Regions from separate parts of the Virgibacillus natechei genome, predicted to be linked through region 1. Evidence: riboswitches for the same ligand, from Rfam matches in the RefSeq annotation. Region 1 holds a riboswitch; the other holds the start of a gene.

The links. Region 1 has a riboswitch for thiamine pyrophosphate ahead of thiW (energy coupling factor transporter S component ThiW). Riboswitches for the same ligand answer to the same signal wherever they lie in the genome.
Region 2: it holds a riboswitch for thiamine pyrophosphate, as region 1 does, so the genes downstream of both, OLD84_RS16885 (ABC transporter substrate-binding protein) here and thiW (energy coupling factor transporter S component ThiW) in region 1, are expected to answer to the same signal.

What each region holds. Positions count from the first base shown of each region.
Region 1 is NZ_CP110224.1:518,308-529,934, reverse strand. Features, by position in the region: gene OLD84_RS03040 (acetoacetate--CoA ligase) at 1-1,745, shown strand, start outside; tRNA gene OLD84_RS03035 (tRNA-Ala) at 1,989-2,061, shown strand; gene OLD84_RS03030 (hypothetical protein) at 2,286-2,672, opposite strand; gene OLD84_RS03025 (prolyl oligopeptidase family serine peptidase) at 2,857-4,878, shown strand; TPP riboswitch at 5,027-5,143, shown strand; gene thiW (energy coupling factor transporter S component ThiW) at 5,231-5,716, shown strand; gene thiD (bifunctional hydroxymethylpyrimidine kinase/phosphomethylpyrimidine kinase) at 6,228-7,034, shown strand; gene thiM (hydroxyethylthiazole kinase) at 7,031-7,804, shown strand; gene thiE (thiamine phosphate synthase) at 7,805-8,428, shown strand; gene OLD84_RS03000 (hypothetical protein) at 8,634-9,056, shown strand; gene OLD84_RS02995 (hypothetical protein) at 9,161-9,355, shown strand; gene OLD84_RS02990 (BCCT family transporter) at 9,470-11,017, opposite strand; gene OLD84_RS02985 (phytoene/squalene synthase family protein) at 11,357-11,627, opposite strand, start outside.
Region 2 is NZ_CP110224.1:3,363,516-3,375,142, reverse strand. Features, by position in the region: gene zwf (glucose-6-phosphate dehydrogenase) at 1-334, opposite strand, end outside; partial or broken gene OLD84_RS16925 (threonine/serine exporter family protein) at 437-877, opposite strand; gene OLD84_RS16920 (threonine/serine exporter family protein) at 896-1,639, opposite strand; gene OLD84_RS16915 (hypothetical protein) at 1,799-2,203, opposite strand; partial or broken gene OLD84_RS16910 (PhzF family phenazine biosynthesis protein) at 2,829-3,738, shown strand; gene OLD84_RS16905 (hypothetical protein) at 3,863-4,042, shown strand; gene OLD84_RS19370 (hypothetical protein) at 4,411-4,572, shown strand; gene OLD84_RS16895 (ABC transporter ATP-binding protein) at 4,770-5,498, opposite strand; gene OLD84_RS16890 (ABC transporter permease) at 5,495-6,259, opposite strand; gene OLD84_RS16885 (ABC transporter substrate-binding protein) at 6,312-7,313, opposite strand; TPP riboswitch at 7,414-7,523, opposite strand; gene OLD84_RS16880 (glycosyltransferase family 4 protein) at 7,762-8,847, shown strand; gene OLD84_RS16875 (hypothetical protein) at 9,036-9,641, opposite strand; gene OLD84_RS16870 (HipA domain-containing protein) at 10,165-10,941, shown strand; gene OLD84_RS16865 (HIRAN domain-containing protein) at 10,938-11,627, shown strand, end outside.

The sequences.
Region 1 (11,627 bases):
AAATGCCTGGACCCAAATGGTTCCCTGAAGCCACAATCAATTATACGGAACATATTTTCAGAAATAGAGATAAAAATAAACCTGCAATTATTCATGCTTCAGAAAAACGAGAGACAGCTGAAGTAACATGGGAGCAACTTTATCAAGATACAGCCGCACTTCAGCTAACACTACAAAAACTCGGTGTCCAAAAAGGTGATCGTGTCGTTGCATATGTCGCTAACATCTATGAATCTGTAGTAGCTTTCTTAGCAACAGCCAGTCTTGGTGCCATTTGGTCTAGTGCTTCCCCTGACTTTGGAATACAAAGTGTCATCGACCGATTTAAACAAATAGAACCTAAAGTGATGATTACAGTTGATGGATATAACTATAACGGAAGAAGTTTTGACCGTACTGAAATTGTAGAGGATATCCAGGCTGAACTACCAAGTTTAAAAGCAACCATTGCAATTCCTTACGTAAACGCAGATGCGGATTTTAGTGGATTTAAAAATGCAATAACATGGTCAGATGCGATTAAGTCAAAAGAGGACCTCGAGCTGACATATGAGCATATACCGTTCAATGATCCGCTATGGATTCTATTTTCATCTGGAACTACTGGAAAGCCAAAACCCATCGTACATAGTCAAGGCGGAATTTTACTCGAACATTTAAAAGCATTAACCTTCCATACAGACTTAGGAGAAGATGACCGCTTTTTCTGGTTTACCACAACGGGCTGGATGATGTGGAACTACCTCGTCGGTGGCCTTCTTACAGGAAGCACCATTATACTATATGATGGGAATCCTGCTTATCCAGATAAGAAGATGCTTTGGAAATTTGCTGAAGACACGAAAATGACTGTATTTGGAACAAGTGCGAGCTACATTACGGCTTGCATGAAAGAAGAACTTAATCCACGCGAGGAGTTTGACCTACGTCATTTAAAAAATATTAGCTCGACAGGATCACCTTTGCCACCTGAAGGCTTCCAATGGTGTTACGAAAATGTTAAAAGCAACTTGTGGATTGCCTCCGCAAGTGGAGGAACTGATGTATGTACAGCATTTATTTTAGGTGCGCCAATTCTACCGGTTTATGCTGGAGAACTCCAGTGTCGTGGGCTTGGTGCAAAAATTGAGAGTTTTAACGACGATGGTGAACCTCAAATAAAAGAAGTAGGCGAATTAGTACTCACCGAACCTTTTCCATCGATGCCGATCTATTTTTGGAATGACGAGGACGGGAGCCGCTTGCATGAAAGTTATTTCGATATGTACCCAGGCATCTGGCGACACGGTGATTACTTAAAAGTTACAGACCGTGGAACCAGCGTTATTTATGGTCGTTCAGACGCAACCATTAACCGTGGGGGTATTCGAATTGGCACCAGCGAAATTTACCGGGCTGTCGATCAGGTGAAGGAAGTGGCTGATAGTTTAATTGTAGACGTCCCAACTGGTAGTACTTCTTTTACACCCCTATTTGTTGTAATGAAAGAAGGGTATAAGTTAACCGATGAGATCCAGCAGATAATTAAAAAACAAATCAAAGAACAATGCTCACCGCGTCATGTACCGTCCGAATTTCACGAAGTAACAGCTTTACCTACGACATTAAATGGGAAAAAACTAGAAATACCAGTAAAGAAAATCTTAATGGGTAGCCCTGTTGAAAACGTAGTGAATAAAGGTTCATTAGCGAATGAGAGATCATTGGATTACTTTATTCAATTTGCTAGAAAACAAAATCAATAGTTAAAGGGCGAGCTTATATGCTCGCCCTTTAGACTTGCAAATAAGAACCAACATGACTCGCCTTGAGCGAGCCACCACCTATCATGAAAATAGATTTATTTTCATGATAGGTATATCGCAAAGCTAGCTCCATAATAAGTGTTTGAAAATTATATATCTCAAATTGTAGTTCCTATAATAATTTCACTTGAAATCACACGAAAAAACGTGTATATTATAGGTTGTTCCTAAAATTCATCCATCGGGGCATTAGCTCAGCTGGGAGAGCGCTTGGCTGGCAGCCAAGAGGTCAGCGGTTCGAGCCCGCTATGCTCCATCATTTATTCAAACAAAAGATTAGCAGGTCGTACTCAACACGACCTGCTAATCTTTTTTAATCGATCCACATCTTAATTTTTTACAGACAATTTAGTTAGATAATATATGGAGTAGTTTTCTATGAAGTATATAACAAAAGGATAATAAATTGAGGATAAGTTGAAGATATCATTCGTTCTAATAAATCACTCGAAATCCAATATGAATAGTAAACCTTACAATTTAATGTTTTAGTTGTACCTTTTTAAACAAATTTGTATGTCTATCCAACTGTGACTGAACATGCTTAAAATTACCTCTTGTTTCAACCATAAAATTATCAAGTTTGGTTTCTAAACGAACTTGACTTAATGCAAACAATTCTTGGTTCTTTTCCATATTGGTTTGATTTTCTTCCAAGCGGATTTGTCTTTCTTCCATAGAAGCTTGATTAATAGCAAGAAGTTCTTGGCTTGATACTAATTTTTCTTGACTTCTTTCAACTTGACCAAGTCTTTCTCCAAAAATGTTTAAACTTGCTTCAAATCGATCCTGTCTCTCTTCAAATCGAACTTGTCCTTGTTGTAGTATTTCCAAGTGTTCTAAAATAGTATTTAATTTCTCCTCCATTTGACTTTGACCCTCCTTTCTTTTCCTAATAGTATATCACGTTTCAAACAAAAATCTAGCAAAATAATAAAACTATTTACCCTTACTTACGTACTCTATCCCTCTTTCCTATTTGCCAAAAAATAAAGGAATCTACTAACTTTTGGCGAAACATAATGTATACAGGAAAAACAGGAGGCGTAGCATGAAAACAGTGAAAAAAGATAACATCGTTGAAGACTTTTATGGAACAAAGGTAGCTGATCCATATCGATGGTTGGAAGATTCATCCTCATTAGAAACCGTGGAATGGGGAAATTCCTTGGCAGCGCAATGCGATACCTATTTTTCACAAGCTGAATCAAAAGCGTTCGACAAACAGCGATTAGAGGAATTGTGGAATTATCCAAAGTTTTTTGTACCAAAACAAGTGAAAAGTAATTTATTTTACCAAAAAAATGATGGCTTACAAAATCAGGCTGTTCTTTACAAGCGGGGCGAAGAACAGGATGCTGTTGTGGTTGACCCTAACACACTTAGTGAGGACGGAACAATTGCAATGACGAACTACGCTTTTAGTAATGATGGAGCGTATATTGCCTATGCCACCTCCTTACATGGAAGTGATTGGCAGCAAATTCATGTAAGGGATATTCAGAGTGGACAAGACTTGGAAGATCATATTCGCTATGTAAAATTTACAGCCATTGCATGGGCACCAGATCATTCTGGATTTTTCTATAGTCGTTTCCCCGAGCCAGGAAGTGTCGAAAAAGAAGATGAAAGCAATTACAATGCCGTTTATTTTCATAAGCTCGGAACTAGTCAAGATGATGACCCTTTAGTTCACGAACAACCAGACGAAAAAGAGCTAATGTTCTCACCAATGATAAGCGATGATGAAAAACATCTCTGTCTACACGTATTTCAAGGAACCGCTTCAGAAAATAGAGTGTTTGTTAAAGCTATTGATTCAAAGGTGGAATTTATGCGTCTGCTCGATGATCAAAATGCAGGATACCAATACATTACAAACGAAGGTAGAATCTTTTACTTTCAAACAGACCTAGATAGCCCGAATGGTAGGGTTATTGCAATTGATCTGGATCACCCTGAACCTCAGAATTGGCAGGAAGTCCTACCAGAACAAGATGATGTCATGGATTCCGTGAAATTTATAAACGGAAAGTTCATCGTTGTACTCCTTCATGATGCTCATCATCAATTACACGTCTATAATCAAAATGGAACCTATTTATATCAAATTAAATTACCGATAATCGGTTCATTAACGGAGATGACGTGCCATAAAGAAACAGATGAAATTTATTTTGGCATGACTTCTTTCTTAAGTCCAACAATCATTTATCATTATGAAATGGACGATCCAGACGTTACTGTATTCGCTGAATCAACCCTACCTGTGGATACGACTGATTTTCAAACAGAGCAAGTCTTCTATACCTCAAAGGATGGGTCAAAGATCCCAATGTTCCTTACACATCATAATGACATTAAATTGGATAGCGAAAATCCAGTTATTCTAAATGGGTATGGTGGCTTTAATATTAGCAGAACTCCTTCTTTTAATCCTGCAATTTTACGATGGTTGGAAAAGGGCGGGATTTATGCTGTAGCTAACCTGCGCGGTGGAAATGAGTACGGGGAAAAATGGCATAAAGCTGGAATGCTTGAGAACAAACAAAATGTCTTTGATGACTTTATCGCTGCTGGCGAATGGTTAATTGAAACGAAATATACCAATCAAAAGAAACTCTCCATTATGGGTGGCTCAAATGGAGGTCTGTTAGTCGCAGCTTGTATGCTACAAAGGCCTGATCTATTTGGTGCTGTCATCTGCACGGTTCCTGTAATAGACATGCTACGTTACCATAAATTCACAATCGGTCGTTATTGGATACCCGAGTTTGGAAATCCAGAGAAACCAGAACATTTTCCATTCTTATATGCTTATTCGCCATTGCATAATATAAAGAACGGACAAAAGTATCCACCTATTCTCATAACAACAGCAGAAAGTGATGATCGAGTTTTACCAGCTCATGCAAAAAAGTTCGCTGCCACATTACTCGAGAAAGCGGATAAGGATTCAACAGTCATCCTTCGTCTCGAAGCAAAAGCGGGACATGGACTCGGTAAACCAACATCCAAAGTTATTGATGAATGGGCTGACTTTTATGCATTTTTAGATATGGAATTAAAATAGTATTAATCAAACGTTTGATCAATCATTTATTTATAGAAAATAGTTTCTATATCATGATATGTTTTACAAAATAATGTAAAGATTTTAACTTTACCCATGACAACCATCCAGCTATTTGTTATGCTAATGAGTGAATCTAATAATAAACAATTACTACTAGGGGTGCCCAATAATCACGGGGGCTGAGAGGAAAGTACGTTTACTTTCTGACTCTTATAGACCTGATCTGGTTAACACCAGCGGAGGGAAGTAGTTAGGCGATGCGATGATACGTCTAATCTATTTTCATAGTCACAGTCAGGTCCCTCAGCGGATCTGGCTTTTTTGGTTTCCCTATGAAAGGAGGAGAATATTGAATCGAACGCGTTTATTAACAACGATGGCTGTTTTTGTAGCAATTGGAACCATTACTGCACAATTATTATGGTTTCCCGCTGGAGTGGCACGAGCATACCCTGTTCAGCATGCGGTCAACGTCATGGCTGCCGTAATGCTTGGTCCAGGTCCTGCAGTCGTCATTGCTTTTATGATTAGTGTACTCCGGAATATGCTGGGTCTCGGAACATTACTCGCGTTTCCAGGCGGTATGGTCGGAGCATTTTTAGCTGGCTACCTCTATAAAAAAATCGGCAAAAAAGCATGGGCTGTATTTGGCGAAGCATTTGGAAGCGGGGTTATTGGCTCCCTATTTGCTGTACCATTTGCACAACTACTGATGGGAAGCTCTGTTGGTGCCTTCGCCTTTATGCCAGCATTTCTTGTCAGTAGTATTACCGGTGCGTTTATCGGTTGGTTTATCATATCAAAGGTTAAATATCAAAGTTTAGTACGCATATAAGAACAAAGCGCAAGCGCCCGTTTAGCAACGTACGGACTGGACTGAGCCGGAGGAGATAAAGGAAACATGCCCCTTCATAGGGGTATGCCGACGCCTGAGCGCAAGCCCGGTTTTAGTCGGCCTTCCTTAAGACAAGTAAGCCAATGTTGACTTTCACCACAAGGGTATAAGTGCGACTAAGCCTCTGGCAGAGCCAATCGGCAAGTCTTCTTTTCACCCACAGGGTATAAGTGCGACTAAGCCTCTGGCAGAGCCAATCGGCAAGTCTTCTTTATCGTACGGAGGTGAAGGAAGTCGCGCTAGTTGCTGGGCGCTGGAGCTGGACGTGGCTATTTCGATAACTAAGTTATCCATAGCATTTAAATTCTATAGTTTCCTATGCAATTAGAAAACTCGGCCGCTGCCAGTCAGGTGGTCAGATTGGCACCTACTTTCCTAACTTATTAGGAGGAGGACTTTCCATGACATTTACAGATGATTTAAGAATAGAAAACGAGGAGGCGGTTTACAGATGACTCAAGTTCCATCCGTACTTACTATTGCCGGCACTGACCCCAGCGGAGGAGCTGGTATCCAAGCAGACTTAAAAACATTTCAGGAACTCAAAAGCTATGGCATGTCGGTCATTACAACCGTTGTTGCTCAAAATACAACTGGCGTTCAAGATGTACACCACCTTCCTATTCAAATGATTGAGCAACAGTTGGAATCCGTGATTACGGATATACCAGTTCACGCATTTAAAACAGGAATGATTGCACATATTGACATGATGAAGGTAATTGCAGAAAAAATCCCAAAACTTGATGCCCCTTATGTAATGGATCCTGTCATGGTTGCTACAAGTGGTGATCCATTAATCGAAGAAAAAGCACGCCTTTATTTACGCGAAAAGCTTTTACCATTAACCACTTTGGTCACACCAAATATCCCAGAAGCAGAATATATTACTGGAGATAAAATTGATACAACCGATGATATGAAACAAGCAGCTGAGCAAATCGTGGTGAATTTTGGTGCTAACGGTGCCCTTATTAAAGGTGGACACTTAAAAGGTGATGCTGTTGATTTTTTATATGACGGGACATCCATGCACACGTTTTCTTCTAAACGAATCGATACAACAAACACACATGGAACGGGATGCACGTATTCAGCTGCAATCACTGCTTATTTAAGCCAAGGATTACCTTTACAAAAAGCAGTTGAAAAAGCAAAACATTTTGTAACAGCTGCTATTAAGCATTCCTTTTCAATTGGCTCTGGAAATGGGCCTACCAATCATTGGGCAAGCCGAGAAGAAAGGGTGAAACGATGAATCCAAACATTATTCAGGAAGTACGGGAAAATAATCCATTGATTCATCATCTAACAAATCAAGTGGTCATGAATTTCACCGCTAATGGTCTACTCTCCTTTGGCGGCGCTCCTATTATGGCAAAATCTGAAGAAGAGGCTGATGAAATAGCGTCGATTGCGGACGGCGTTCTGCTTAATATTGGCACTCTAACACCCGTGGAGCTTCCCGCAATGATTGCTGCAGGAAAAGCTGCAAACGAGAAAGAAATCCCAGTAGTACTCGATCCTGTAGGAGTACCAGCTACATCATTTCGCACATCTGCTATGAAAGAAATCGTACAAGAAGTGAAACCTACTGTAATCAAAGGAAACGCTGGTGAAATGGCCCACCTTGTTCAAATTCCTTGGGAAACAAAAGGTGTTGATTCGCTCGGTGGTGAGGATACTGAAGGGATTGCTGCAAAAGTGGCAGCAGACTATGACACTACTGCAATCGTTACCGGGAAAACAGACCTCATTTGTATAGGAGGAAAAATAATTCGTAATAAAACAGGTCATTCCATTTTGGCAAAGGTAACAGGAGCGGGATGTTTGTTGGGGTCTATCCTAACTGCTTGCTTAACAACTAGGTACTCTATTGAAGAACAGGCATTAGCAGCAATTGAATTTTACGGATTAGCTGCTGAATTCGCTGCTTCCCATGAAGAAGTAGCAGGTTCCGGAACCTTTATCCCCCGATTCATTGATGCACTCTCACTAGAGACCGAAGCACTCGAAAGGAGTAAATAAATGATGCCTCCATTAAGACAAAGCTTGCGTAAATACTTTATTATGGGCAGTCAAAATTGTGATCAAGATCCAGTACAAATACTAGAATCCGCAGCCAATTCGGGAATAACAGCCTTTCAGTTCCGTGAAAAAGGTGAAGGTTCGTTAACGGGTGATGCAAAATTGGAGTTAGGTAAACGACTACGTGAAGTGTGCAGGCAGCATAATATTCCCTTTATCGTTAATGATGATGTTGACTTAGCGTGTTTATTACATGCTGATGGCATCCACGTCGGACAGGATGATAGCTCAGTAGAAGAAATTCGCAAGCATTTTCCGGATAAAATTATCGGACTCTCTTTATCAAATGCTGACGAAGTTGCTAAAAGCCCTATTTCCATCATCGATTACATAGGCGCAGGACCTGTTTTTGCAACCAACTCAAAAGCTGATGCTAAAGCAACTGTGGGAGTAGAGTGGATGACAGCATTAAGAAAACAGTTTCCCGACTTACCAATAGTAGGAATCGGCGGGATCACCACAGATAATGCAAATTCTGTGATTAAAGCTGGAGCAGACGGCGTTTCTGTTATATCAGCAATAACCAAAGCAAAGAATACTAAAGAAGCAGTTAGAGCATTATAGCGCCTAACTACAACCTGAATTCCATATGTTCTTCACGAGGCGAAAAAGGTATATTTTTTCGCCTCTAATTATGAATTAAATACGGTGAAAAGTTTAATACAGAAGAAATCTAATAAAATACCGCCCAATCTTCTAAAATCATTCCCACCTGTAACAATCACCCATATATTATAGTGAATGATTTAATCAAGGGAGGAAATAAATAATGTATGATAAGCCACCACCGTATTATAACGAGAGGCAATTTAACCTATCACAGTTTATGTGGAATCAATTATTTGGACCTGGCGGGGCTCCTGGTACAGGTGGACCTTTTCCAGGCGCACCTGGAGGCTACCCTGGTGGCCCAGCGCCATTTCCAGGTGGCGAACAAACTGGTGCTGCACCAACTATTCCACCACCCGCTTTCATTCCAGAACAATCGCAATTTCAAACCTTTGCAGTAGATCCTGGAGGAATCCGTGGATGCATGTATCGCTTCACCTATGTCTGGTTACAGCGGGATGCTTTTTGGTTTTATCCGACCTTTGTTGGCAGAACCTCCATTGCAGGTTATCGCTGGCACGGTAATAGATGGACCTATTACGGAATCGATTTGGAAAGAATTGAGTCCTTTCAGTGCTTTTAATGCTCTATAAATCCAGTGCTTAGCCTTAAATTAAGTTAAATAGACAACCATACAATCACCCGTATCCTCTTCCTTCATAAAATAAAGAGAAGGAGGGATATCGTATGTATCAGTTAGCTTTATTATATTTAGCTACTTTTTTGGCTGGATTTGGATTAACAAACCTGGCTGAGATAAGTTTTATTACCGATAGTGTAGCAAGCTTCTTTGAGATAGTAGGAGCAATTGTTATGATTGTTTTCGCTCTCGCCCTTACTCACCTCGGACTTAGAGCGCTTTTTACACACCATTTTAAATAACCGTCTATCCTTGTGTTACATTTTCATAATAGATGGTGGTTTCTTATCTGCTAAAAAGTATGAAGGGCCTTCATTTCCTGAATATGTCAGGAAACGAAGACCCTTACTGTTCTATTATTTATTTACTTTTTTATTAATTTCTCGCTGCCAGATAAGGCCTTGTTCTATTGCCATCTTGCGTGCTATTTTTGGTGCACTCCATAACGGAGGCAACAATAACAGGGACACGGGGACGGCCGTTATAACAATTGAATTCTGAATCGATGCAATACTATCTTCACCAATTGTAAGAATCATCACGGTAGTGAGACCGAATATCAACGTCCAGAATACACGCAACCACCTTTTCGGTTGATCATTACCCGTTAAAGTAGCGGCAACTGTATAAGACATAGTATCTGCAGTTGTTGCAACAAAGATAACAGATACAAGGAGAAACCCTATCCCGAATAACATACCCATTGGTAGTTGGTCCGTGATTGCCATAACAGCTGCAGGCATACCACCTTCATTCAAAGCATTTGAGACTGAACCTGGATTTTCTCTTTCAAAGAACACCCCTGTTCCTCCTACAACGGAGAACCAAAAGTTATTAACTAATGGAGCTGCAATTGATACACCAATCACTAACTCTCTAATCGTTCTCCCACGAGAAATTCTACTAATAAATACGATCAACATCGGCGCATAACCGATAAACCAACCCCAGAAAAATATAGTCCATGCACCTAGCCATGCTTCATCACCGCGAAATAAACTCATCGTGAAGAAGTTTTGCAAGTGGAATCCGGTACCACCGATGAACGCATCCATAATAAACATGGTAGGTCCAACAAGAAGTACGACCATTGCTAGAAAAATGGTAAACCCAACATTATAGCGGCTGAGTGTTAGAATCCCTCTATCTACACCTGTTGCAGCTGATATTGCTGCTACTAAAACAAGTATCATTACAACAACTATACTCATCATTAAACTATCCGGCAAACCAAATAAATGATTAAGCCCATAGGATATCTGTAATCCTAGAAACCCAAGCGGACCTAATGTACCAGCCACCGTCGCTATAATAGAAAAAATATCAGCCGAGGATCCCAGCACACTTCTATGATAAATTTTTTCACCAAATAGAGGATATAATAAACCTCTTGGGCGTAGAGGATATCCTTTATTATAATGTACATACATCATAACAATTACAGCTAATGTCCCCAAAATGGCCCATGCTAAGAATCCCCAATGCATAAAGGAATACGCGAATGCTCCGTCTATATTATTAAATTCCCCACCACCGAGTAAAGGAGGAGTATCCATATAATGATACATCGGCTCTGATGCTGCCCAAAACACACCACCACTCGCCAATAAGGTAACTAAAATCATAGCAACCCAACGAAAATTACTATATTTAGGTTTGTCCTGTTTTCCTAAACGAACTTTTCCGTACTTTGAAAAGGCTAAAAACAATCCAATGAAGAAATTACCCAACAATAACAGTTGCCAATATCCACCAAAAAATTTAGCGGAATAATCAAATAACGTTGTAATTCCGTTCCCTACCATGTCACTGTTGATAAAAGATAATATTATAAATAAGATTAAAAAACCGCCACTTACTATAAAAACTGTCCAATCCAACTTTTCCTTTTTCTTTGATTCCACGCTTTTCCTCCTATGTTTTAGGAACAAGTGTCTATAATCTAGAATTTATTTTGCCATTAAAGACCGTTGGATGGAGAATACTTATTACCGAATTCGATTAATAATAAGCATTGACATATACCACCAGCTTGCTCAATTTTGTAACACAATTTCTAATTATAGGAATAACCCGTTAACAAGTCAACTTATTTAGTTGTTATCTTTGTGTGAGATATATGTTTTCTTAAACCTATTTTGGTGTCCGCTCTTCTTGTTATTATCATACCTTAAATCGTGAAATTTATTATATTAGGCCTTTTTATAGAAAAAGTACGATTAGCAGGCTAATCGTACTTTTTTTTATTCATTAATAATCTCTTCTACTGTTGACTCTACTTCTTCACGCGACATTTTTTCATTGCCTTTTTCCATTGCCCTTAGTGTGCGTTTCGCTAATTCTAATGGAATTTTAGAAAACAACGTAACATTTTTATTATCGATACCTTCTATGTATTGATCACCTTGTTTTAAATTGTTCCTTGCATAGGCAAATAGATCTTCCCTTGTCCAATTATCAGGAACAAATCGTACACCACGTTCCGCGTCCTCTCCTTGATTACGCAATATATTA
Region 2 (11,627 bases), 1.0 Mb from region 1:
CTGTATGGTACATGCCCTCCAATTCCAGGATTAAGTCATTTAACCCCTGATAGGAACCGGAGTCAGTAACATCAAACGACTGATAATAAAAATGTGATTTGAAATGTTCCAAATCTTCTCTGGAAGAGAATGCATCTTCAATCGATTCACCTACTTTATCGCGTAAAATTTCATTGCTCCACGATCTACGCGCAAGACCAATCACAGCAAAGTCTTCACTAATTTTACCGCTCTGATAAAGACGATATATAGAAGGGAATAGTTTACGTTTCGCCAAATCCCCTGTTGCTCCGAAAATAACGATAATTGCTTTTGGATTTTGTTGATTATTCAATAGAAATTCCCTCATTTCGAAATAGATACAATGATTTTATTCTACCGTAGTTAAACGAACAAGTAAAATCTCCACTTTGAAAATGGAGGTGGAGGATATCATCTAAACTTTTGCGATAATTTTCCTCACAATTTGATTCCCTGCTTCAGAAAAAACCAACCCCATCGCGATAGCTCCTGCCAACAGCATGACTTGTGCGGACAATTGTACGGCATTATAGTAATCATTTTGGACAAAATGGTGCATCGCATCATACGCAATTCCACCAGGTACGAGCGGGATAATGCCAGACACATTAAAAATAATAACGGGGGTTTTAAACAGCTTTGCGCAAATTTGGCTCAAGACCGCAACAAGCATAGCCGCAAAGATTGTCGCAGGAACAGCTTCCAACCCAACACTGGTTAATGTGTAATATAAAATCCAACCAGACATCCCGGTAAGCCCACATTGAATCAGGGCTTGCCGAGGCGCGTTAAATAAAATACCGAACCCAGCGGCAGCTATAAAGCTCATAACGAGTTGCGTTATAATTGTCATGTTCTCGCTCCTCCTCCTGACCTAAAGAAATCCAACGATAACAGCTACACCGGCACCAATTGCAAAAGCCGTCAACAGCGCCTCCACTCCTTTGGAAAGACCAGCTACCAAATGTCCAGCCATCAGATCACGAACAGCATTGGTGATATGGAGCCCAGGTACCAGAGGCATTACCGCACCAATAATTATATTGTCCAGTTCTGATCCGAATCCAATGCTAATAAACAAAACAGCAAGTAATCCGATAACGAAGGCTCCGAAAAACTCAGAAATGAAGCGAATATTGACCAGTTTATCAAAACCAATCATCCCTGAAAATCCAGCACCGCCAGCAATAAAAGCAGGTATGAAATCAGGCCAGGTTCCGCCAAACATGATAGAAAAAGCTCCGCTCACAAACGCGGCTGCGATGATCTGCATCCATGCGGGAAATGTTAATTTAGCATGCTCAATACGTTCCAACATCATGAATGCTTCATCCACTTCCAACTTCCCAGCCGTAATCTTTCTAGAAACACGATTCACTTCTGCTATTTTATGTAGATCCGTCGAGCGTGTCGTGATTCGCATGAAATTCGTGTACGCTGAAAAATCCACGGAAAAATTAACCCCAGTTGGCGTCGCATAGCTTTGCGCATTTTCAAGACCATAAAAAGCAGCGATTCGATTCATCGTATCCTCCACGCGATACGTCTCTGCTCCACTTTTAAGCATGATTTTCCCTGCAAGCAAACATACTTTTGCAGTCGACACATCTTTCGTCATAGCACGACCTCACTTTCCAACCACCATTTTAAGAGATAAGCCATTTAGGGGGTGAAAAATGGCCCTCCTATTGCACGAAAACCTGCGATGACAGATGTTCCTTGGGCATCAAATCACACGGTAGAAAAAACAGCCCCCAAATCGAGAACTGTCCATCGATCATGGTGCCATCATGAAAATCCCGACAAGCGCCATAATCGGAATGGCATTCACGAGCGCGATACTAATCGTTGCAAAGGAATTAACCGTATTTCTAGCATGATCCTCTACATCGACGCGTCTTTGTGAGTTAATAAAGAAGACAGCCATCCCCATAAATAGAAGGATAATAAAGCCAGGTATGTACAATTCACTTACTTCTTCTACGGGGCTCAATTCGATAAATCCATAAACCATTAATAAAATTGGAATGATTTCACTAACCGCAACACCGATCATAAAGTTAATTTGCACCTTATTAACCTGTGTAGGATCTTCCTTCAATTTCTCTAAATTCTTTTTAAAAAGAAATAAAATAGGAATCACAGCCAAAACGGCTGCAACAACAAAAATGTATGCCATCATCACGAAACGACCCCTTCATATGAACTGACCATCATTTTACCACATGCCTAACCATTGCTCAATCCAATACGCCTGCCTAACTTGGCCCTCTGCCCCGTTGAACTTTTGATCTAAAGGGTTGTTTCGTTGTAAAAGGACTTACTTAATGAAAGAGCACCGTGTATACTGAATTTATAAAAATAATTGAAATGTACATAAACGGCGGTTAGGAAAAGGAAAGTAGTGTATAAAAATTGGCTTATCTGGTGCGTTTCTTAATAATTTATTTTTGCATAGGAAACTATAGAATTTAAATGCTGTGGATAACTTATATACTGGAATAGCCACGTCCAGCTCCGGCGCCCAGCGACTAGCGCGACTTCCTTCACCTCCGTACGATAAAGAAGACTTGCCGATTGGCTCCGCCAGAGGCTTAGTCGCACTTATACCCTTGTGGTGAAAGTCAACATCGGCTCCTTTCGTCGCCGTGTTTCCTTTATCTCCTCCGGCTCAGTCCAGTCCGTACGTCGCTAAACGGGCGCTTGCGCTTTTGTTCTTGCTAAAGTCGCAGTTTAATGGAATAAGAAATTAGTAGTAAATGGTAATATTACAAGATGATTTTAATACGACATTGGGGGAATGTATGGTGAAGTCCGTAAAGGTTTATCATTACGATGCGTTTAGTAAAGAGTCTGATAAGGGAAATCCAGCGGGAGTAGTTTTAAACGGGGATGAATTAACAGATGCACAGATGCAAGAAATTGCTTTCAAAGTAGGATTTAACGAAACGGCTTTTCCGGTTCAATCAAAAGTGGCAGACCTTAAAATGCGTTTTTTTACACCAGGTCACGAAATGGATTTGTGTGGCCATGCAACAATGGCAACAGTTTATGCGTTAAAAACGAAAGGACTATTAGGTGAAAAAAAAAGACTTAACAATTGAAACAAGGGCAGGAATTTTGCCTATAACGATTAATTCGACTTCTGAAAAGGAAATTTCTATAACGATGAACCAGGCATCACCAAAATTTGCAGAATTCAAAGGTTCAAAAAGAGATTTAGCTAACTCGATAGGATTAGAAGAAACCGACATTGAAGATAATTTACCAATTCTATATGGAAGTACAGGTACTTGGACATTATTAATCCCAATAAAAAACATAGATGCTTTTAAAAAAATGAAACCAAATAATAAAGATTTTCCTGCTATTTTGAAGGAAATGCCTAAATCATCTGTTCATCCATTTTGTACAGAAACTTATGACTCTGATGCTGACATGCATGCTCGACATTTCTCTTCACCGTATTCAGGCACTGTTGAGGATGCAGTAACAGGTACTGCTTCAGGGGTAATGGGTTCTTTTTATGCTAAATACATAAGTAACAATTTCAAAGAATCACTAACTCTTCTCGTTGAGCAGGGGCATGAAATTGAAAAAGACGGTCGGGTAGAAGTGCAGGTTTCTAAAACGGGTGAATCTTATGATGTACAAATTACTGGAAATGCTGTCCGTGTTAAAGATTTTGATATTATTTTAGCAGATAAGAAAGCATAAAAACTTTCTTACTGCATAAGTGCAACTTGGCTTATCGGCATAAAGCTTGGCGACTTTGTGAAGAAGTGTCCTTACGATAACTGGTGCAATTGTTACATTAGATAAATGCATAAGGAGGCTAACAATGAATAAATATTATCGAAATATTATTATCATCATATTTATCGTGATCATCTTCTTAATGCTATTCGCTTATTGGCTTAATCTAAATTTTGGTTATGGTCAACTATTTCTAATCATAGCAGGAGGGTATGGTATCTACCTTAACCTGAATGCTCAAATAAAAAAGCGAAAACAAACGTGAAAATTTAATTAGAACTTGATATGCTACTTTAATGGAACAACGACGATAAATTATGGCAATGGCTCTCACCCAAAAAGGTCAGATCAAGCAATTATATACAATATATGGCGGATGTCATGGTTTAATAAACACTATATATTGTGCTTAAGAATCTTTTTTTGTACGGAGTCGACCTTTTTGGGAACTAACCTTTATTTCCTTAATATTTACTTTTTGAATATTATGTTATTATGTAGATAGAGCAAATGAAGTAAAGGGGCGTGATAAGCATGGAATGGTCAGAGGTTAGAAATTTATACCCAAATCAATTTGTTAAATTAAAAGTGTTATCGTCTCGCATAAAAAATGAGTAAGAATTTATTGAAGATGTGGCTGTAATTACGCCAGTATCAGATCACTTGGCAACAAAAGAACTGTTGAAATCAAAAGGCGATGAGTTGGTTTACCATACCGCCAATGAGAGTATTGTACTTGAAATCCGTCAAGATGTTGGATTAAGGAGATTCGACTACCTTGAAAATCAAGCATAAATACGGGTTACTTTTAGACTTGTTAATGAAGGCAGAATTTACAATTGATTTAAAGCAGTTTCGAATGGACAGAAACGATTAAAGAGAACCTAAAAAAGAAAAAGGGTTCTCTTTTGTGATTTAATAGCTTGATAACATTAGAATCATCTGCCAAGTTTTCTTAAATGGATTCTTTTTATTCAATGTAAAATATAGCCTCAATTCAAAGCTATATCCAGTACATACCTCTTCCAGTCCAGAAATTCAGGTGTGAGCATAATAGCTTCATCCCTCGGTCTTGAAAAAGGGATCGAAATCTCTTTTTTTATGTGGGCAGGATTGCTTGATAGAATAATAATTTTGTCTGATAAAAACAGTGCTTCCTCAATGTTATGGGTGATAAATAGTACGGATTGCTGATTTTCTTCCCAAGTGGTTAGAAGCCATTTTTGCATATCCATCCTTGTGAAATCATCAAGCGCAGAGAATGGCTCGTCCAAGCACATAAAGGCTTGCGGACTTAACAGCGCGCGAATAAAGGCGACGCGCTGCTTCATGCCACCGGATAGTTCGTGTGGATAGGCATGGGTAACGTCACCAAGTCCAGCTTTTTCTAGCATCTCCATGGCGCGGTCTGTTTCCTTTTGGCCGTTGAGTTCCTGGCCAAGCAGTACGTTTTGCATGATGGTACGCCACGGGAAAAGGGAAGGTTGCTGCGGCATGTAGCTAATAGTACCGCTTTTATTCGTTATCCGTTCTTCGTTCATCCATATGTCACCACTGTCAGGTGCTAATAATCCACCAATTAAGCTGAACAATGTACTTTTTCCGCTTCCAGAGGGCCCAATTAAGGATACGAATTCTCCGTCCGCTACATCAAATGAAAGACTATCTAGTATTTGTTTATCCCCAAAGGATTTGCTGACATCCCTTATAGAAAGATTCATCGTTGTTCTCCTTTCTTTTGCCATCGTATCAGGAGTCTCTCCAGTAAAATAATGAGCCCGAAAATAGCTAAACTGAGCAACATCACAACGATGATCGCTACAAACACACGAGGTGTCCGGTAAGAGGAAGTAGCTAATGTCATAAACACACCAATTCCTTCTTGCGCTCCAAGCCATTCCGATATAACGGCAGCCATCACGCTGTAGGTGCCTGCTATTTTTAAACCAGAAAAAATAGCAGGCAGGGCGTGTGGTAATTCCAATTTCCAGAATAGCTGTGATTTGCTCGCACCCATCATTTTCATATAATGAAGCAATTCCCGGTTGGTCTGCTGGAATCCGCCTATAGCAGAAACGGCGACTGGGAAAAAACAAGCCAACGTAATAACGATTAATTTCGGTAGGGAGCCAAATCCGAACCAAATGACGAGCAATGGTGCAAGTACAATAGTCGGCACGTTCTGGGATAAAATTAAAAATGGATAAAACGTTTCCCGTACACGTGGTAAAAGATGTAAAAGGGCGGCTATGACCAAGCCAATTGTCGCTCCAATAAGAAGTCCCGAAACAGATAACGTTAGCGTTGCATAGAAATGAGGAAGAAAGTCGGGTAAAACATCTCTTCCCTCGAGAACGATGTCGGTTGGAGCAGGAAGTATCCAGTCCTCTATGTCAAAAACAATGGTGACGAGCTGCCAGAAGCCAATAAAGATAAGGATGGCAATCAGCGGCCGCCATCCTCTTTTCAACATGTTTTTCATCGGTATTTCCCCGTTAATGTATCCATCGTCATCCCCATGTTAACAACGCCCCTTATTCTGCTTTATGCGGTAAGAAATCATTGGTAAATGCATCTCCTGCTTCCACTTCCTCGTCAATTATCCCATTTTCAAACATCCAATCAGCATAATCTTCCCACCTCGATGCCTCTTGTACACCCCAATTTTCCGCGTCATCCTGGTATCTTGGAGATATCCATTCCTGACTACTATAAACCAAATCCGGATCTAGATCTGACTCCTGTTCGATTAAGATTTCAGCGGATTCCTCTGGCTTTTCAATGGCATCCTCATAGCCTTGTGTTGCAGCATGTACAAATGCCTCAACAGTTTCCGTGTCCGTTTCGATCATTGCTTCACTCGTTGCTAGAATTGGTGTATATAAATCGAGCTCGTTCGCAAAATCTCGAAGGTAGACCATGTTCATTTCTTCTTCTCTTAATTCTGCTTCAATCCCTGTCCAGCCATAATAAACAGTGGAGAAATCGACATCACGTTGTACAGCAGTGAAAAAGTCCGCATCGCCAATGTTGATGAAATCTACTTGATCAATAGCAGCGTTTTCCTGGTTCATAATCGTCTCCATGTTCGCCTCTTCAAGAGGGGTGCCAAGACCACCGTAAATACGGCCTTCAAAATCAGCAGGTTCTGTAATATCTTTATCAACCGGTGACATATAACCAGCCGTATTATGTTGAATAACAGCTGCAATGGAAACGAGTGGTAACCCTTCCGCACGTGCTTGTGTGATACGTTCTTGATAACTTACACCGAAATCAGCCTCACCTGATGCAATCAGTTGATTTGCTCCAGCTTCACCAGGTAACATAATTTCAACATCTAATCCTTGTTCTGCAAAATAACCCTTTTCCTTCGCGACATAAATCCCAGTGTGGTTTGTATTCGGCGTCCAGTCCAGCGCAAAAGAAACAGGTGTTAGGTCATTTCCTTCGCCATCAGATTGTCCACCACCATCCCCACAAGCCGCGAGAACAACCAATAATAGTGCTACGAATGTAAAATATAACTTCTTCATTTTTCTTCCTCCCCATTAAATAAACCGCTGTTTTTCAACCATATAAAAAATGCGCCAAAGGTTAGCCCTTAGCGCATGGGAATAAACATCATCATCTCGTGTAAAATATGACTATGTTCCCTCCGCTGGCACCAACCAGATCAGGTTCCAAGGGTCAGTATCTTACGGATACAGTCTCAGCCAGCAAAACCGGCCCCCCTACATGAATGAAAATTATTGTATCGGATCAAAAAAACTTTTGAACCTGCGAACATTATAACACGTTAAAAAATAGTATGCCACAGAATAAGCGGAGATGTAAAGCGCTTTTCGAAGAATGGGCACAAGGATGATCTGATGTTGTCGAATAAAGTTAAATTTGCATATGTATGTACGTATTCGCTATAATCGGAGGAAGATCATAAACGATAACATCGCTGATAGTCATCACGAATTTTAGGAGAACTCTATGTTTAATTATGTCGAACTATTTATCGCGTTTCTAATTGCATTAGTAGCGACGTTACTTGTAACCTATCCCGTAAAAAAAATGGCGATTAAACTCAGAGCAGTTGATCTGCCAAATAGAAGGAAAATACATACAGAAGTTACACCGAGACTAGGTGGAATAGCCATCTTTATTGGTGCTTTTTTAGGTGCGCTATATTTACAGCCAGCTCATGAACATTTACCGGAAATTTTGCTTGGAGCAATTGTTATCCTCGTAACAGGCGCACTCGATGATCGCTATAGCATCAGGCCTGTCGTCAAGCTTACTGGGCAACTTATTGCTGCATCTTTTCTAATTTCGTCGGGGTTAATCATTGAACGCATTACCTTGCCATTTATCGGTATGATTGATCTTGGTTTCTTCAGTGTTCTCATTACCGTACTATGGGTCGTTGGGATCACCAATGCGATCAATCTCATCGATGGATTGGACGGCTTGGCAACAGGGGTATCCACCTTTGCTTTAGCCAGTATTTTTATTATGGCGCTCATCGACACGCAAATGATGGTCGCGTATTTATGCATCGTCTTAATCGGGGCAAATATCGGGTTTTTATACCACAATTTTTACCCCGCAAAAATCTATATGGGCGATACAGGGTCCAATTTTTTAGGCTACATGATTGCAGTCGTTTCCATGCTTGGTCTATTTAAAAACATCGCACTATTCGGCTTCATCATACCAGTTGTCATTTTAGCGGTACCGATATTTGACACACTGTTAGCCATCGTACGAAGAGCTTATAATAAAGAGAGCATCATGATCGCTGATAACAAGCACCTCCATTATCAATTGATAGCCGGCGGGTACAGCCACCGAAAAGCAGTCCTGATCATCTACGCCTTCAGCGCCCTATTCGGTGGATTAGCCATTCTATTTTCCTTTGGAACGATCACAACCGCACTTATCGTAACAGCCTTTGTACTCGTGTTATTACATATATTTGCCGAACTAGCAGGTGTCGTAATGGGCGGCAAACGACCAGTAGTCGATAGGTTACGAAAACTATTATGGAAAATGAAGAAGAGTAGAGACCGTGAATAAATGGGATCGTGAATAAGTGCCTGTCACTTCCCGGTTTTTGTCATAATATGTCGAATGCGAAATGTCAACTTTGAAAGTGCTGCTTCACATGAATGAGACCCTATGTGCAATTATAAATCCTAAATCAAAGTGACAGGCTCCTTTTGGGTGCCTGTCACTTTTCTGTCATTTCACATCAGAATATCCCTTCAAGCATTAAAGGAAATATAACTCATCAAAATGATGAAGAAAAATAATGTTTCAAGATTAATTATATACGGGTTTGGTTTTACCTTTGAAAATAACTTAATTCGTTTTACTAAGCTTTTATCCAGCAATATCACTAAATAATAAAAAAGTAATAAACTGAATAAAAACATAAGACCTGCCATTACCATTTCGCCACTATTCCAGAAAGTGATTCCTAAAAAGATTGCCCAAATACACTTGAAAACACCTAACAATGATTCAAACGGATTAGATAATGTTGCCATCATATAATTCCCTTGTTCATCTGTAATTGATTTATCATCATTATGTTTTACTAAATATGTAATATGACCTGTTTGGAGCGCCATTGTGATCACTAACATAATTAAATATACGAAGCCAAATATAGTACCTACTTGTAGAATCTCCGAATTTAGTAATTGATTTAACGCCAATGGTAAAGGTAGCCACATTGCATACATCAATGCCATTAATATATGTATAAAGGCAAATTCATTATTTTTCATCATTTTTTGAACTGTGAAAATAATTGTTAAAAATAGTAAAACTCCAATCCAGCCTAAAGTCATTGTAGAAATTAACATGAGATTCTCCTTAGGATTATTAAGATTATTTATTCTTTTTCGTTAATTCATGCACTTTAGTTTAACATGGATACTCAGAATATAGTAGGAGAAGTGCCTTTAATTTTTCTGTTTATTGGCGTCAAACGACCAATAGTTGGTAAGTTAGGTAAAATGCAGATGAACGGCACTACTCGGTGCTGAGCGTCGCTAAATACTCTTTTTATAGGATCTGCTAGTTGTGAGTTTGCAGTTAAGGAAATATAAAAACATTCTTACTGCATAAGTGCAACTAAGGCTGTCACCTAAAGGCTTGGTGACAGCCAAGTTTCTAATAGTGGTTTAAGTCATAGATTTAATATGAGCTATCAGAAATCTTAAACAAATAAAATGTGTATTGTGAATGGTATGTGTTAAAATATACATATTATGATATAAGAAGGACGATTATTTGTGTATAAAGATATCAGTGAGTGGGATCTTTTAGGATACGGTGGTAAGAGTACGTTAGAAAAAGAAGAAATAATGTCACCAGACGGGTTATATAATTAAATACCCAAGGGAAGTTGAACTTGGTACTTCATGGGAGGACATTACTGAATTAATAGCATCTAGGATCGGAAATATTTTGGGATTACAAATGATGAAAGTTGAAATGGTTACTAGAAAAGGCAGGAGGGGTTGTCTCCTTAAGAATTTTGTTAAAGAGAACCGTGCTGATATGAATAGTGAAGGCGGCGCTCTATTAGCTAATCTAGTGGAGTATGAGGAATTACAAGAATCATCATTAATAAATAATGATCTGATTGACGCTGGTTTCAGGATGATTCAGCATTTTAAATATTGGGAACTAATAAAATCTGATTTTATTAACATGCAGATTTTTGATATTCTTATTGGTAATCAAGATAGGCACCCTTATAATTGGATGCTTTTGTTCTTCAATGATGGAGATGTTAAATTCTCTCCAATATACGATAATGGCGCTTCATTAGGTTGGAGATTTACGGATGAGAAATTAATGACGATGGTTACAGATCCAGCAATGAATAAATACACAAAAAATACAAAGTTAAAAGCAGGTTTATTTGAACGAAAAAGTGTAAAGGGAAAGGATTTATTAGTATATATCAATAAACATTTTCCGGAGGAATGTGAAAGAAGTATTCAAAATCTAATTACTTTTGACATGGAAGAATATTCTCAGTTCATTAATTCCTTAAATATATTAAGTCAAGCACAGATGAAATGGCTATTACATATAATACCATTTCGAAAAAGAAAAATTCTAGAATGGTTAGGAAGGGAGGAAGAGCAATGAGTGATGTACAAACACTTCTTGTCGTCTGGCAAAATGAAAGTCAACGATTGTTTTATCATATAGGAACACTTTCTTACTATAATGGGTACTATGAGTTTGTTTATACAAATCAAGAACAGGGTTACCGTAAATTAAAGGATGCTTTAGAAAATGGTTATATGTTACACCCAGCATTCCCTGATAAGGAAAAAACGTATGTATCTAAAAAATTATTTCCAACTTTTGATCATCGATTACCATCTGCGGACCGTTTAGATTTTAAGGCGATTTTATTAGACTTAGGTTTGGATGAGAATGCTTCTAAAATGGATGTTTTAAAACAGACTAGGGGACGGTTAGCCAATGACTCATATTCCTTTGAGCAACCTCTTCGTCATACAGGTGATGGTAAATTACATTCAAACTTTTTTATTCACGGAATGCGATATCAAAATTTGCCAGAGGATTGGTCTTCTTTATTGACTTTAAATGAGAAATTAAAACTGAAGCAAGAACCTTTAAATGAGTATGATTCTAATGCTGTTGCAGTGTACAAATACAATGAGGAAAAAATTGGCTATATTCCTGCCTTTTATAGTAAAGCCATCTTCTCTTTAATGGAAGAGGGAGCGGTGCCTATAGCAACTGTCACTTATATTAATGAAAAATCAACACCGCATTGGTGGCTAAAGGTAGATTTCGAATGT